Regions from separate parts of the Nocardia citri genome, predicted to be linked through region 2. Evidence: riboswitches for the same ligand, from Rfam matches in the RefSeq annotation. Region 2 holds a riboswitch; the other holds the start of a gene.
What was found. Region 2 has a riboswitch for cobalamin ahead of ACW2Q0_RS12000 (CbtB domain-containing protein). Riboswitches for the same ligand answer to the same signal wherever they lie in the genome.

Region 1: it holds a riboswitch for cobalamin, as region 2 does, so the genes downstream of both, metE (5-methyltetrahydropteroyltriglutamate--homocysteine S-methyltransferase) here and ACW2Q0_RS12000 (CbtB domain-containing protein) in region 2, are expected to answer to the same signal.

The regions. Positions count from the first base shown of each region.
Region 1 covers NZ_JBSUQM010000007.1:87,567-94,689, forward strand. The annotation lists gene recG (ATP-dependent DNA helicase RecG) at 1-641, shown strand, start outside; gene ACW2Q0_RS13070 (short-chain fatty acyl-CoA regulator family protein) at 723-2,144, opposite strand; gene metE (5-methyltetrahydropteroyltriglutamate--homocysteine S-methyltransferase) at 2,719-4,983, opposite strand; cobalamin riboswitch at 5,119-5,329, opposite strand; gene ACW2Q0_RS13080 (pyruvate carboxylase) at 5,584-7,123, shown strand, end outside.
Region 2 covers NZ_JBSUQM010000006.1:187,980-195,102, forward strand. The annotation lists gene ACW2Q0_RS11985 (A/G-specific adenine glycosylase) at 1-321, shown strand, start outside; gene ACW2Q0_RS11990 (alpha/beta fold hydrolase) at 329-1,078, opposite strand; gene mhuD (mycobilin-forming heme oxygenase MhuD) at 1,263-1,577, shown strand; cobalamin riboswitch at 1,649-1,790, shown strand; gene ACW2Q0_RS12000 (CbtB domain-containing protein) at 1,826-2,020, shown strand; gene ACW2Q0_RS12005 (CbtA family protein) at 2,011-2,799, shown strand; gene ACW2Q0_RS12010 (OsmC family peroxiredoxin) at 3,275-3,715, shown strand; gene ACW2Q0_RS12015 (VWA domain-containing protein) at 3,837-4,484, opposite strand; gene ACW2Q0_RS12020 (ATP-dependent Clp protease ATP-binding subunit) at 4,611-7,123, opposite strand, start outside.

The DNA of each region.
Region 1 (7,123 bases), on a different contig from region 2:
GCAAGTCGGCGCCGGAGAAGGAGGGCCCCACTACGGCCGCCGCGCTCGAGGTCTTCGACATGCTGCGCGCCGGTCCGCTCGCGAGCGTCCGGGTCGGCCTGCTGCACGGCAGGCTCCCGACCGATGAAAAAGACCAGGTAATGCGCGCATTCAATGACGGCGACATCGATGTGCTCGTCTGCACCACGGTCGTCGAGGTCGGCGTCGACGTGCCGAATGCGACCGTCATGGTCATCGTGGACGCGGACCGCTTCGGAGTCAGCCAGCTACATCAGTTGCGTGGCCGCATCGGCCGCGGCAAGCACCCCGGCCTGTGCCTGCTCATCACCGACGCGGGTCCCACCGGCACCGCAATGGCCCGTCTCGACGCCGTCGCCGCCACTACCGACGGCTTCGAACTCGCCGTGCTCGACCTGCGCCAACGCCGCGAGGGCGACGTCCTCGGCGCCGCCCAATCCGGCACCGCCCGCTCCCTGCGCCTGCTCTCCCTGCTCGACGACCTCGAAGTCATCACCGCGGCACAAGACCTCGCTCGCCAACTGGTCGAATCCGACCCGGGCCTGCACAACCACCCGGGCCTGGCCACCATGATGCACGCCGCCGTAAACACCGAACGCCTCGAATACCTAGCGAAGTCCTGATCGTCGAGAATACTTGGTGGAGGCGCCTTCTCGGGCGTGACCTACATCAGCGTGTGGTGATCGTTTGTCCAACAGGTGTGGCTAGCGCAGGGCCCGGGGGTAAGGGAGGTCTGTGCTGGTGTGCTCGGTGACCGCGAGTGGACTGCCGATCTGAGGGAAGGCGCGTTGCGGGCAGGAGGGACGCTCACAGACCTTGCAGCCGGCGCCGATCGGCACCGCCGCGGCCGGGTTGTCCAGGTGTATACCGTTCGAATACACCAGTCGGTCGGCATATTCGATATCGCAACCCAGACCGATCGCGAAATCCTTTGTCGCCGTGCTGAATCCGTGCAGTTCCGCCACTGCGGTGCGGGCGATCCAGAGGTAGCGGCGGCCATCGGGCATCGCCGCCATCTGAGTCAAAATGCGGCCCGGATTGGCGAACGCCTCGTGCACGACCCATAGCGGACAGCTGCCGCCGACCCGGGAGAAATGGAATGCCGTGGCGGACTGGCGTTTCGAGATATTGCCCGCCCGATCGGTGCGGACGAGGAAGAACGGGACGCCGCGCTGCCCCTGCCGCTGCAGGGTGCTCAGTCGATGGCAGATGGTCTCGAAGCCGACCTCGAAACGCAGGCTGAGCAGGTCGATGTCGTAGCGCAGTTCCTCGGCCGACCGCAGAAAGCGGCTGTACGGCAGTACCAGCGCGCCGGCGAAGTAATTGGCCAACCCGATGCGCGCCAATGTCCTGGATTCGCCGGTGAGCGAAGGTGTTTCGGCCAGTGCGGCATCCAAATCCTTGCCGTACAGCAGCAAGCCGAGGGTGGTGGCGATTTGAAATGCGCGCTGTCCGGGACGCAGCCGCCGCGCCAGCGTCAGCGTCCGGCTGTCCGGATCGTAATACCGTTTCGGGATGGACGGATCCGCGCCGTCTCCGCGCACCAGCACGGTGACGCCCGCGCGCTCCTCGGCCACTCTGGCGAGTTGCCGATCCAGTGACCCGATGCCCAGACCGCACTCCTCGAAGAGCTGTTCGGCCGCATGATCGAGTGGGGCGATGTGATTGTGGTGGTCGTAGAAGAAGTCCCGCACATCCTCGTACGGCATGGGCACACCCGGGGCGCCCGCCGGTGCGGCCACCCGTGCGGAGAGCAGATCGAGTTGTTCGGTCGCGGCGCGTAATCGCCGATGCATCGCGACGACGATTCGGGACACCTCCGGTAGTCGCGTCGCCAGTTCTTCGACCTCGGTCAGTGGCGCACTGTCACCGCCCGCCGCGTCGAGAAGTACCTCGTGTAGATCCGAGACCAGCCGGGCGTCGGAGTCGGCGGCGAAAAATTGCACGTCGAGGTCGAAGGTGGAGTTGAGCTTCAGCAGCACCGGGATGGTGAGCGGTCGCTGGTCGCGCTCGAGCTGATTGAGGTAGCTGGGCGATAGATCCAGGGATTTCGCCAGTGCTGCCTGGGTCATCCGCCGTTCCTCGCGCAACCGTCTCAGTCGGGCGCCCGCGTACATCTTGCGCACCGCAAGATGGTAGCCCTCGCAATTTGCAATCATCGCAAAACTCGCCCGCAGAAATCTGTTGCAGCAAGGGATTTTGCCGAAGATCAATCCTGCATAGTGTGCGAAGCAGCGCTGCTGGCGCAGCTTGAACCCAAGGAGGGGTGAATATCCACGTCGGAGCTGCCCGTGCCGCCGGCGCTGCGGACTTTCGCGTACGGAAGATTCGGCCACACCCGAGTTGCCGAGGTCGCGGCGGATCCATCAACCGCGCCTTCGGAGCCGAGCCCACCGCCGACTGATCGGTTCGCGGATCGGCGGAACCGAATCGGTCGCCCGTGCGTCGAATAAGGGCATCGGGGTGATATCCGATGGCGACGTCTGAGGAGGGGTTACGCATGGATCGTTGCTCGGGAAGTCATACGGCCTGGCGGCGAGGACTGCGCTCACGCACTCGGCCGATGGTGCGCAGCGGTGAGAGTTGCGAGCGGTACACGCCGCGTCGCCGGCTCCGGCCTTTCCCCGGGGCCGAATCGCATTGAAACGCATCCCGATAGCGCGGTGACCGCACCGCGCTATGGGGATGCCGGCTTGTCCGTTAGCGCACGGCGGCCGTGGCCGCGACCAGATTGCGCAGTGACGCCTCGACCTCGACCGGTCCACGCGTCTTCAATCCGCAGTCCGGATTGACCCAAAGCCGTTCGGCGGGAACGGCCTTCAGCGCGGCACGCAGCGAGACCGTGATCTCCTCAACGCTCGGCACCCGTGGTGAGTGGATGTCGTAGACGCCCGGTCCGACGCCGAGATCGAAGCCTGCGGCATTCAAATCGTCGAGCACCTCCATATGCGAGCGCGCCGCCTCGATCGAGGTCACATCGGCATCCAACCCGGCGATCGCATCGATGACCTCACCGAATTCCGAATAGCAGAGGTGGGTGTGGATCTGGGTGGCATCCGAGACCCCGGAGGTCGCCAACCGGAATGCGCCGACCGACCATTCCAGATACGTGCTCTGATCGGCCGCGCGTAGCGGCAGCAGTTCCCGCAGCGCCGGCTCGTCGACCTGGATGATCCGAATGCCCGCGGCCTGCAGATCGACCGTCTCGTCCCGGATGGTCAGCGCCACTTGACGTGCCGAATCGGACAACGGCTGATCATCGCGCACGAACGACCAGGCCAGAATCGTCACCGGGCCGGTCAATATGCCCTTGACCGGCTTATCGGTCAACGATTGCGCGTAGGTGATCCAATCCACGGTCATCGGTTCGGGCCGCGCCACATCGCCGAACAGAATTGGCGGCCGCACACAGCGGGTGCCGTAGGATTGCACCCAGCCCGACTCGGTGGCGGCGAATCCTTCGAGCTGTTCGGCGAAGTACTGCACCATGTCATTGCGCTCCGGCTCGCCGTGCACCAGCACGTCCAGGCCCAGTTTCTCTTGTAACGCAATGACATCCGCGATTTCGGACCGCATCCGCCGTACGTATTCGGTCTGATCGATCTCACCCTTGCGCAGTGCCGCACGCGCCTGCCGGATCGCCGAGGTCTGCGGATACGAACCGATCGTCGTCGTCGGCAACGAGGGCAGCCGCAGCCGCTCGGCCTGCAATGCGCGCCGCTGCTGCGCGGGAGCCCGCCGCGTGGCAGCTGGACCGACGGCGTTCAGCCGGGCCCGCACCTGCGAATTGTCCAACCGAGGATCGGCGCGCCTAGTGGCGAGAGCCGCACGGGCCGCAGCCAATTCATCGGTGATCGCTTCTGGTCCCGCGCTGAGCCCGGTCGCGAGTAACCGCACCTCGGCCACCTTCTCCGCACCGAACGCCAGCCACGAACGCAGCCGCTCATCGAAACCGGTTTCGTTCGCCAAGGTATAGGGCACATGCAGTAACGAGCAAGAGCTCGACACCGCAACGTATTTCGCGCATCTCAGCAGCGTGCCCAGCGTCGCCAACGCCGTGTCCAGGTCGGCCCGCCAGACATTGCGACCGTCGACGACACCGGCCACCAGCAGCTTGTTCGCCGGTGTGGGCACACCGGCCATGTCGAAAGGATCCACGGCGGCGGTGAAATCCAGTGCGATGCCTTCGATTTCGGTATCGGCCAAGGCGCTGGATGCCGCACCTGGCCTACCGAAGTAGGTGGCCACCAGCAGCGCGGGCCGATCCGTCGCGGCCGATAGATCGGCATAGGTGCGCCGCACGCGTTCGACTTCATCAGCGGTCAGATCGGTGACCAGGACCGGCTCGTCGAGTTGCACCCACTCCGCGCCCGCCACGGCCAGCAGCCGCAACAACTCCCGGTAGAGCGGCACCAATTCGTCGAGGCGATCCAGCGTCGCACCGCCGGTCGCCTTCGCCAGCTTCAGGAAGGTGATGGGCCCGACCACCACGGGCCGCGCGGGCACCCCGAGTGCGAGCGCCTCCCGCAACTCGTCCAACACCTTCGACGGATGCAGCGAGAACACCGTCTCCGGACCGATTTCCGGCACCAGATAGTGGTAATTGGTATCGAACCACTTGGTCATCTCCAGCGGTTCGACCGTATCGGTGCCGCGGGCCGCCGCGAAGTAACGATCCAACGGATCGGCGATGCCGGCCATCCGAGGCGGTAACGCGCCGAGCAGCACGGCGGTATCGAGTATCTGGTCGTAATAGGAGAAGGTGCCAACGGGGACGGAATCCAGTCCGGCGCTGTGCAATTCGGTCAGCTGGCGACGCCGCAGGTCGCCGGCGATCGCGTGCAGTTGCCGCGCGTCGATGCGTCCGGCCCAGTAGGACTCGGTGGCGCGCTTGAGTTCCCGGTGCGGCCCCACGCGTGGGAGACCGAGAACCGTCGCAGTGAACGGGGCATGTGTAACAGTCACGAATTTCTCCAGTGCTGAGATGCCATCGCCCTACGAGCTAGCGGAGACCGAGTGACGCGCCGGCGCACCGACGGAGCCCGACAATCGCACAGAGGTCCGCGCGGCCAATCCACGAGGCGGTGGCCGTCGGATACGGCGTATCCGACACGGCTGGCAGGTCTTCGGACTTGCGGGCATAGGCCTTCTGGCCGACCCCGGGTCGGGGCTCACCTACTGGCCGTCGCTTCCCGGGTGGGTACCCAGTGCTGATGACGGCGGTCGTTCCTGCATACCGCTGCGGGACAGTCCCGGATTCTCACCGGGTTCCCTCTCATTCGCGTACCGGATCAACCGATCCGCGAACTCGACTCCGTAACGCGACGTGGGGGCTCCATCTCGGCTGCGCACGGCGAACCAGCTGCATCGCCCAGCATAGTCGGTAGCGCCATCCGATTTCCGTGTCGCACGTCTTCGCAACGGCCGAGGCCGGATCAGCCACACCACAGCCATGTGTCGTCGGCATGAACATAACTTCGCAACTCTGCTAAGAAAGGTTGTGAAGATCTCTGCAAAGGTGACTACCCTGTCAGGCCACGATTCCGGGCCGGGTACCTTAGTTCAATGTTCTCGAAAGTCTTGGTTGCGAACCGTGGTGAGATCGCGATCCGTGCGTTTCGTGCGGCGTATGAGCTTGGTGTGGGGACGGTGGCGGTTTTTCCGTATGAGGATCGTAATTCGGTTCATCGGTTGAAGGCGGCGGAGTCGTATCAGATTGGTGAGCAGGGGCATCCGGTTCGGGCGTATTTGTCGATCGAGGCGGTGATCGCGGCGGCGAAGTCTGCGGGTGCTGATGCGATTTATCCTGGTTACGGCTTTCTGTCGGAGAATCCGGATCTGGCGGCGGCGTGTGCGCGGGAGGGGATCACGTTTGTTGGTCCGTCGGCGCGGGTGTTGGAGTTGGCGGGGAATAAGGCTCGGGCGGTGGAGGCGGCGCGGGCGGCGGGTTTGCCGGTGTTGCGGTCGAGTGCTCCTTCTGCGGATGTGGATGAGTTGCTTGCTGCTTCGGAGGGTCTGGATTTTCCGATCTTTGTGAAGGCTGTGGCTGGTGGTGGTGGGCGTGGTATGCGTCGGGTGGCTGAGCGGGGGTTGTTGCGGGAGTCGATCGAGGCGGCGTCGCGGGAGGCGGAGTCGGCGTTTGGTGATCCGACGGTGTTCTTGGAGCAGGCGGTGGTGAATCCGCGTCATATCGAGGTGCAGATTTTGGCGGATCAGCACGGTAATGTGATGCATTTGTTCGAGCGTGATTGTTCGGTGCAGCGTCGTCATCAGAAGGTGATCGAGTTGGCGCCGGCGCCGAATCTGGATCCGGTGTTGCGTGAGCGGATCTGTAATGATGCGGTGGCTTTCGCTCGTCAGATCGGGTATTCGTGTGCGGGGACGGTGGAGTTTCTGCTGGATGAGCGTGGTAATCATGTGTTCATCGAGATGAATCCGCGGATCCAGGTGGAGCATACGGTGACCGAGGAGATCACTGATGTGGATTTGGTGCAGGCGCAGTTGCGGATCGCGGCGGGGGAGAGTCTTGCCGATCTCGGGTTGAGTCAGGACACGGTGACGATTCGGGGTGCGGCGTTGCAGTGTCGGATCACGACCGAGGATCCGGCGAATGGTTTCCGTCCTGATACGGGTCGTATTACCGCGTATCGCACTCCTGGTGGTGCGGGTATCCGGTTGGATGGTGGTGCGAATCTGGGGGCGGAGATCGGTGCTTATTTCGATTCGATGCTGGTCAAGCTGACGTGTCGTGGTCGTGATTTCGGTGCGGCGGTGGCGCGGGCGAGTCGGGCGTTGGCGGAGTTCCGTATCCGGGGTGTGAGCACCAATATCGGGTTCCTGTTGGCGGTGCTCGATGATCCGGATTTCCGGGCGGGTCGGGTGACGACCTCGTTTATTGATGAGCGTCCGCAGTTGCTGGATCTGCGTGGTTCGGCTGATCGTGGTACGAAGATCTTGAATTATCTTGCCGATGTCACGGTGAACAAGCCGCATGGTGAGCGGCCGACGGCGGTGTATCCGCACGATAAGTTGCCCGTGATCGATGTGAGTGTGGCTCCGCCGGATGGTTCGCGGCAGCGGTTGTCGCGTTTGGGTCCGGAGGGGT
Region 2 (7,123 bases):
GAACTCGGCGCGACGGTGTGCACGGCCCGCACACCGGACTGCGCGCGTTGCCCGCTGCCGGAATGCGCGTGGGTTGCCGCGGGCCGGCCGGTCTCCGATGCGGTCCGCAAGACGCAGAAGTACGAGGGCACCGATCGTCAGGCGCGTGGTCGGCTGCTCGATGTGTTGCGCGATGCGACCGGTCCGGTCGAGCGAATCCGCTTGGACCTGGCCTGGACTCGGGATCCCGGTCAGCGCGACCGCGCCTTGGATTCCCTGCTCGTCGACGGGCTCATCGAACAAACCCCCGACGGGCTGTTCGCCTTGGCAGGCGAGGGCTAGAACAGCCTCACAGGGGGTGGTCGAGGACTTTGCGGAGGAAGGCGGCGACCTCGGTGCGGTAGCGCTCGGGCTGGTCATCGTGCACCAGATGGCCCGAGTTCGGGATGCGGACGTAGACCGCGTCGGGGTGGATGGCGGCCATCTGCCGCATCTGCCCCTCGGGGGTGATGGTGAATTCGCCTTCGATCAAGAGCGCGGGGGCTTGGACCGCACGCCATTGCGCCCAGAAGTCGCGGGTGCCCCACTCCGCGGAGATATCGCGGAAGGTCGCGACCGAACCGTGCAGGCGATAGCCGTCCGGACCGCGGTCGAAGGAGTCGAGAAAATACCGCCCGGCGACCGGGCCGAAAAAATCCAGCACCGCGTCCGCATCCGGGAACGGCGGCCAGGCCTCGATCATGGCCGCCCAGTTCGCGGCGGTGCGACCGCGGAAGTCGGGGGCGATATCCTCGACCACCAGCGCGCGCACCCGCTGCGGGTACTGCGCCGCGAAGACCCAGCCGTGCAGGCCACCCATCGAATGTCCGATGACCACCATGGGTTCGGAAATTTCGGCCGTGGCTGCGGCGAGGTCAGCGATGAAGGCCTCGGTGGTCAGTTCCGCGGGCGCGGGGCGCCCGTGCCCAGCGGCGTCGAAGGTGTAGACATGGCCGAACTCCCGCAGCCAACCGAGCTGTTCGCGCCAGGTGCGGGCGCTGCCCATCAGTCCGTGCAGCAGCAGGATCGGCACTCCCGCCCCGCCTTCGTCGTACAACACCGTGTCGATTTTGCCGTGTTGGCTTTGCCGCGCCCTCGGCGCTGCCTGTTCGCGGCCCGGGTATCAGCATCGCGAAGCGATCCGATGAGGGGTGACGCTCGGAGGACGGGCGAGCGTCGCGGTCGAGTGCCTACCTCGCATGCGCTGCGCAGTGCCCGAGGTGCCCAGACGTATCGTCGGAGCTATGGCTGTTGTGAAGATCAATGCGATCGAGGTTCCGGAGGGCGCGGGCCCCGAGTTGGAGAAGCGATTCGCCCATCGTGCGCATGCGGTCGAGGGCTCGCCGGGCTTCCTCGGCTTCCAGTTGCTGCGGCCGGTGGCCGGGGAGAACCGGTACTTCGTTGTCACCCAGTGGGATTCGGAGGAGTCGTTCGCCGCATGGCGGGACGGGCCCGCGCGGGAGGCGCATGCCGGCGAGCGGCAGAAGCCGGTTTCGACGGGTGCCTCGCTGCTGGAGTTCGAGGTCGTACTGGACGTCGCGGCCAAGTCCGATTCCTGATACCACTGGACAGACGCGGCGGGCGACTCGCCCATCCTGGCCTGGGCGAGTCGCCCGCCGTATTGACGGCGGGGACGACCGGATGTCACAGTTCACATGACATACGCGAGGGTGATGCGGTAATTCGGTGAAATTCCGAAGCGGTCGCGCCACTGTGTTCTTGCACCGAGTCCTCGGTGCCGGAAAGCCAGACACCGGCACCTTCGTACCGAACCACTCACGGGACGCGCATCCCTAGGAGGACTCGAATGGCTATCGCGCATTCACCAAGTCGGGCAACCGATTCACTCGGCACACTGCTCATCGCAGTGGGCGTCGTTCTTCTCGCACTGCTCACGCTGTACCTGGTCGGTTTCGACCAGGGCGTCATCTCGCGTAGCGGGATGTACCTGCACGAGCTCATGCATGACGGACGTCACCTGCTCGGTGTGCCGTGCCATTGATCGGATCGCTCAAAACCCTACTGCTGCGTGGCCTGCTGGCCGGTCTCATCGCCGGTCTGCTGGCCGCGACAGTGGGCTACTTCGTCGGCGAACCCAAAATAGACGCCGCCATCTCGATCGAAGAAGCCAATACCGCCAAGGAACAGGCCGCCCAGCACGCCCACGAATCAGCCGGGCATACGCACGGTGACGAGGAAGAACCGCTGGTCAGTCGGTCCGGACAGAAGTTCGGGCAGTTCCTTGCGCTCGGGCTCGCCGGACTCGCGCTCGGCGCGATCTTCGCTTCGGTCGCGTATTTCGCCCGTCGGTACACCACCTTGTCGGGGCCGAAGCTCGCGCTCGGATTGGCATTGGCCGGTTGGACCGCGATCGTGGCGGTGCCGTTCTTCAAGTACCCGGCCAATCCGCCCGCCGTCGGTGAACCGGACACCATCAACCAGCGCACCCTGCTGTGGTTGGCGGCGGTATTACTGGGACTTGCCGCCGTCGGTATCGGGCTATATGTCTACAAACTGCTTGCCGCACAACTCGATACGGTCCGCCTGATCGGCGGGGTCGGGGCTTTCGTGCTCGTTGTCGTGCTCGGCTACATCCTGTTGCCCGGCGTCAACGAGGTGACCGACGACTTCCCGGCCGTGCTGCTATGGCAGTTCCGTGCGACATCGCTCGGCGAGACGGCTACCCTGTGGGCCTGCCTCGGCCTCGGTTTCGCGGCGCTCACCGAATTCGCCACGCGCGATAGCACTCCGGTAGGAGCATCGGCCACTTCCGCAGGCTGATCCGGAGTTCATGCGGCATGCGAAGTAGCCACCGGATACGCGACGGACTCACTGCCAGCGGCGGACCAGGCCGGACTCGTAAGCCATCACCACGGGTTGGGTGCGGTCCCTGGCATCCAGTTTCATTGGTGTCCTACGTCGCACTCTTTGCTGCGGCCACTGTATGGCTGGCGCAGCGGCACGATATGGTCTGACCATTCAGGAACCGAAAGCCGTTGGCGGACAACAGTTCATCAGCGGTTTTCGGCGCATTCAGCGCCGATTCTCGGACCGCACGAAATCGGCCGGCTCCGCCGCGATCTGCGCACAGGTGAGACGCCCTGGCCGCTGTGCTCGGACAGCTCGATCGGCCGCGCCCACTTGACCGTTGCCCGCCGCCGCACCGCTTCGGCGGCCGCCCTTCGCACGCGGCCCGGCGGCCGCGGGGGTAGGTTCGACTGCGAATTGTGATTCGCACATCTTCGAAAGGACCGTGATGCCCACACGTACCGCGCGCACCGCTTGGACCGGTGGCCTCCAGGACGGCTCCGGCCAGGTCGAGCTGGCCAGTTCCGGTGTCGGCAAGTACGACGTCTCCTTCCCCAAGCGCGCCGCCGACGATGCCGACGGCACCACCAGCCCCGAGGAACTGATCGCGGCGGCGCACTCCTCCTGCTTCGCCATGGCCCTGTCGGCCCAGATCGGCAATGCCGGTGGCACGCCCGAGAGCCTGGACGTCACCGCCGATGTGACCCTCGGCCCGGATCCGGACGGCGGCTTCCGCATCAGCGCCATCAAACTCACCGTCCGCGGCCGGGTCTCCGGCCTGGACGCCGACGGCTTCGCCGCCGCGGCGGCCGCCGCCAAGGCAGGCTGCCCAGTGAGCAAGGCCCTCGCCGGGGTGGACAACATCACCCTCGACGCCGCCCTCGCCTGACTTCCCGGCTCCTCGCACAGCGGTGTGCGAGGAGCCCAGTGGTTATGCGAGACGCGTACGCGCACAGGCGCAGGGCCAGTATCGTCGGCAGGCCGATGTCCGGATGGGGGTCCCTACGGAACTACTTCCCGTCCGGATCAGCCGCTTGCCGCTCGGCATCGGTGAACCCAGCCACCGCCTGCCCAGGCGCGGCCATACTGCGCCGCGCCGAATACGCCGCGGCCGATGCGAATGCCCCGGCCGCTCCCGCCGGAGTCGCACCGTAGGTGAGCGAACGCCGCGGATCGAAGCCCAACTCGGACCCCACCGCCACCGCATCCATATTCGCGCCGAGGAATACGAAATCCCAGGAGTACACCTCCTGCTGCTGCGTGATCAGCGACCGCACCGCGGCATGCGTCCATTCCCGGCTGGAATTCTCGTGCCCATCGGTGAGGACAACGACGATCACCGTGCCCGGCCGCTCGTGCTCGGGTCGAGCCGCGAGTTCCCGGCCGACATCGGTGACCAGCCGCCCCACCGCGTCGTACAGCGCGGTGCCGCCGCGCGGCGCCAGGCTCAGCGGCGGCACCTCGGCGATCGGCCGATTCGCGTAGACCAGCTCGTATTCGGTGTCGAACTGAGCCAGCGTCACCAGCGTCGCCTTCGACACCTTGCGCTGTTCCTCGATGTAGGCATCGAAGCCGCCCTCGGTATCGGTCTTGATCGCCTGCATGGAACCCGACCGATCCAGCAGCACCGCGATCAACGTCAGATCTGGATTTGTCACCTAGCACCCCCGTGATAGTTGTCCGAATGACCGCTCCCCACGGTACGCCGCCGCCCGAGCGTGCGAATTCCACAAAAATGCCGCCCACCGGATTTCCGGTGGGCGGCATCTTCCAGCCGTTGCGACTTACTCGCCGGCGGCCTCGGCCGTGGTACCTTCGCCCGCACCCGTGAGCACGACCTCCGGCTTCTCCTCGGTCGCTGCCGCCTTGGTCAGCTTCGCCTTACCGGTGAAGGTGAACTTGGCGTTCTCGCCGGAGCCCTCGCCGTCCCAGCCCTCGACATCGACCACGATGGTCTGTCCCGGACCGATCTCGCCGAAGAGGATCTTCTCCGACAGCTGGTCCTCGATCTCGCGTTGGATGGTCCGGCGCAGCGGCCGGGCGCCGAGCACCGGATCGAAACCGCGCTTGGCAAGCAGTGCCTTGCCCTGCGGGGACAGCTCGATCTCCATGTCCTTGTTCTTCAACTGCGTGGCGACGCGGCCGATCATCAGGTCCACCATCTCCACGATCTGCTCCGTGGTGAGCTGGTGGAAGACGATCACGTCGTCGATGCGGTTGAGGAACTCGGGCCGGAAGTGCTTCTTCAGCTCGTCGTTGACCTTGAGCTTCATCCGCTCGTAGTTCGAACCCTCGGCGCTGGACTGGGTGAAGCCCAGGCCGACCGCCTTGGAAATATCCGAGGTACCCAGGTTCGAGGTGAAGATCAGCACGGTGTTCTTGAAGTCGACCGTCCGACCTTGACCGTCGGTGAGACGGCCGTCCTCCAGGACCTGCAACAGCGTGTTGTAGATCTCCTGGTGTGCCTTTTCGATCTCGTCGAACAAAACGACGGAGAACGGCTTGCGGCGCACCTTCTCGGTGAGCTGGCCGCCCTCTTCGTAGCCCACGTACCCGGGCGGGGCACCGAAGAGCCGCGATGCGGTGAAGCGGTCGTGGAACTCGCCCATATCGATCTGGATGAGCGCGTCGTCGTCGCCGAACAGGAAGTTCGCCAGCGCCTTGGACAGCTCGGTCTTACCGACACCGGACGGACCGGCGAAGATGAACGAGCCCGAGGGACGCTTCGGATCCTTCAGACCGGCGCGGGTGCGGCGGATCGCCTTCGACACGGCCTTGACCGCATCCTCCTGGCCGATGATCCGCTTGTGCAGCTCGTCCTCCATGCGGAGCAGCCGGGTGGTCTCCTCCTCGGTGAGCTTGAACACAGGGATACCGGTCCAGTTGGCGAGCACCTCGGCGATCTGCTCGTCGTCGACCTCGGCCACGACATCAAGATCACCGGAACGCCACTGCTTTTCGCGCTCGGCGCGCTTGGCCACCAGCTGCTTTTCCTTATCGCGCAGCCGCGCCGCCTTCTCGAAGTCCTGCGCGTCGATGGCGCTTTCCTTCTCCCGGCGCGCATCGGCGATCTTGTCGTCGAATTCGCGCAGGTCCGGCGGGGCGGTCATGCGACGGATGCGCATGCGCGCACCGGCCTCGTCGATCAGGTCGATCGCCTTGTCCGGCAGGAACCGGTCGTTGATGTAGCGGTCGGCCAGCGTCGCGGCGGCAACCAGGGCGCCATCGGTGATGGAGACCCGGTGGTGCGCCTCGTAGCGGTCGCGCAGACCCTTGAGAATGTTGATGGTGTGCTCGACCGTCGGCTCCCCGACCTGCACCGGCTGGAATCGGCGCTCCAGGGCGGCATCCTTCTCGATGTACTTGCGGTACTCGTCGAGGGTGGTCGCACCGATGGTCTGCAGTTCACCGCGAGCCAGCTTCGGCTTCAGGATGGACGCCGCGTCGATCGCGCCCTCGGCGGCACCCGCGCCGACGAGCGTGTGCAACTCGTCGATGAACAGGATGATGTCGCCGCGGGTGTTGATCTCCTTGAGCACCTTCTTCAGGCGCTCTTCGAAGTCACCGCGGTAGCGGCTGCCCGCGACCAGGGAACCCAGGTCGAGGGTGTAGAGCTGCTTATCCTTGAGCGTCTCCGGGACCTCACCGTTGACGATGGCCTGCGCGAGGCCCTCGACCACGGCGGTCTTACCGACACCGGGTTCGCCGATGAGGACCGGGTTGTTCTTGGTGCGGCGGCTCAGCACCTGCATGACGCGCTCGATTTCCTTCGAGCGGCCGATGACCGGGTCGAGCTTGCCCTCGAGGGCGGCCTGGGTCAGGTTGCGACCGAACTGGTCGAGCACCAGCGAGGTGGACGGGGTCCCGGCCTCGCCGCGCGAACCGGATTCCACCGGCTCCTTGCCCTGATAACCGGACAACAACTGGATCACCTGCTGACGTACCCGGTTGAGATCCGCACCCAGCTTCACCAGCACCTGCGCCGCGACACCCTCACCTTCACGGATCAGGCCGAGCAGGATGTGCTCGGTGCCGATGTAGTTGTGGCCGAGCTGCAACGCCTCGCGCAGGCTCAGCTCCAGCACCTTCTTGGCCCGCGGGGTGAACGGGATGTGACCGGACGGGGCCTGCTGGCCCTGGCCGATGATCTCCTCCACCTGGCTGCGCACACCCTCCAGCGAAATACCCAGGGATTCCAGCGACTTGGCCGCTACGCCCTCGCCCTCGTGGATCAACCCAAGCAGGATGTGCTCGGTGCCGATGTAGTTGTGGTTGAGCATCCGGGCCTCTTCTTGGG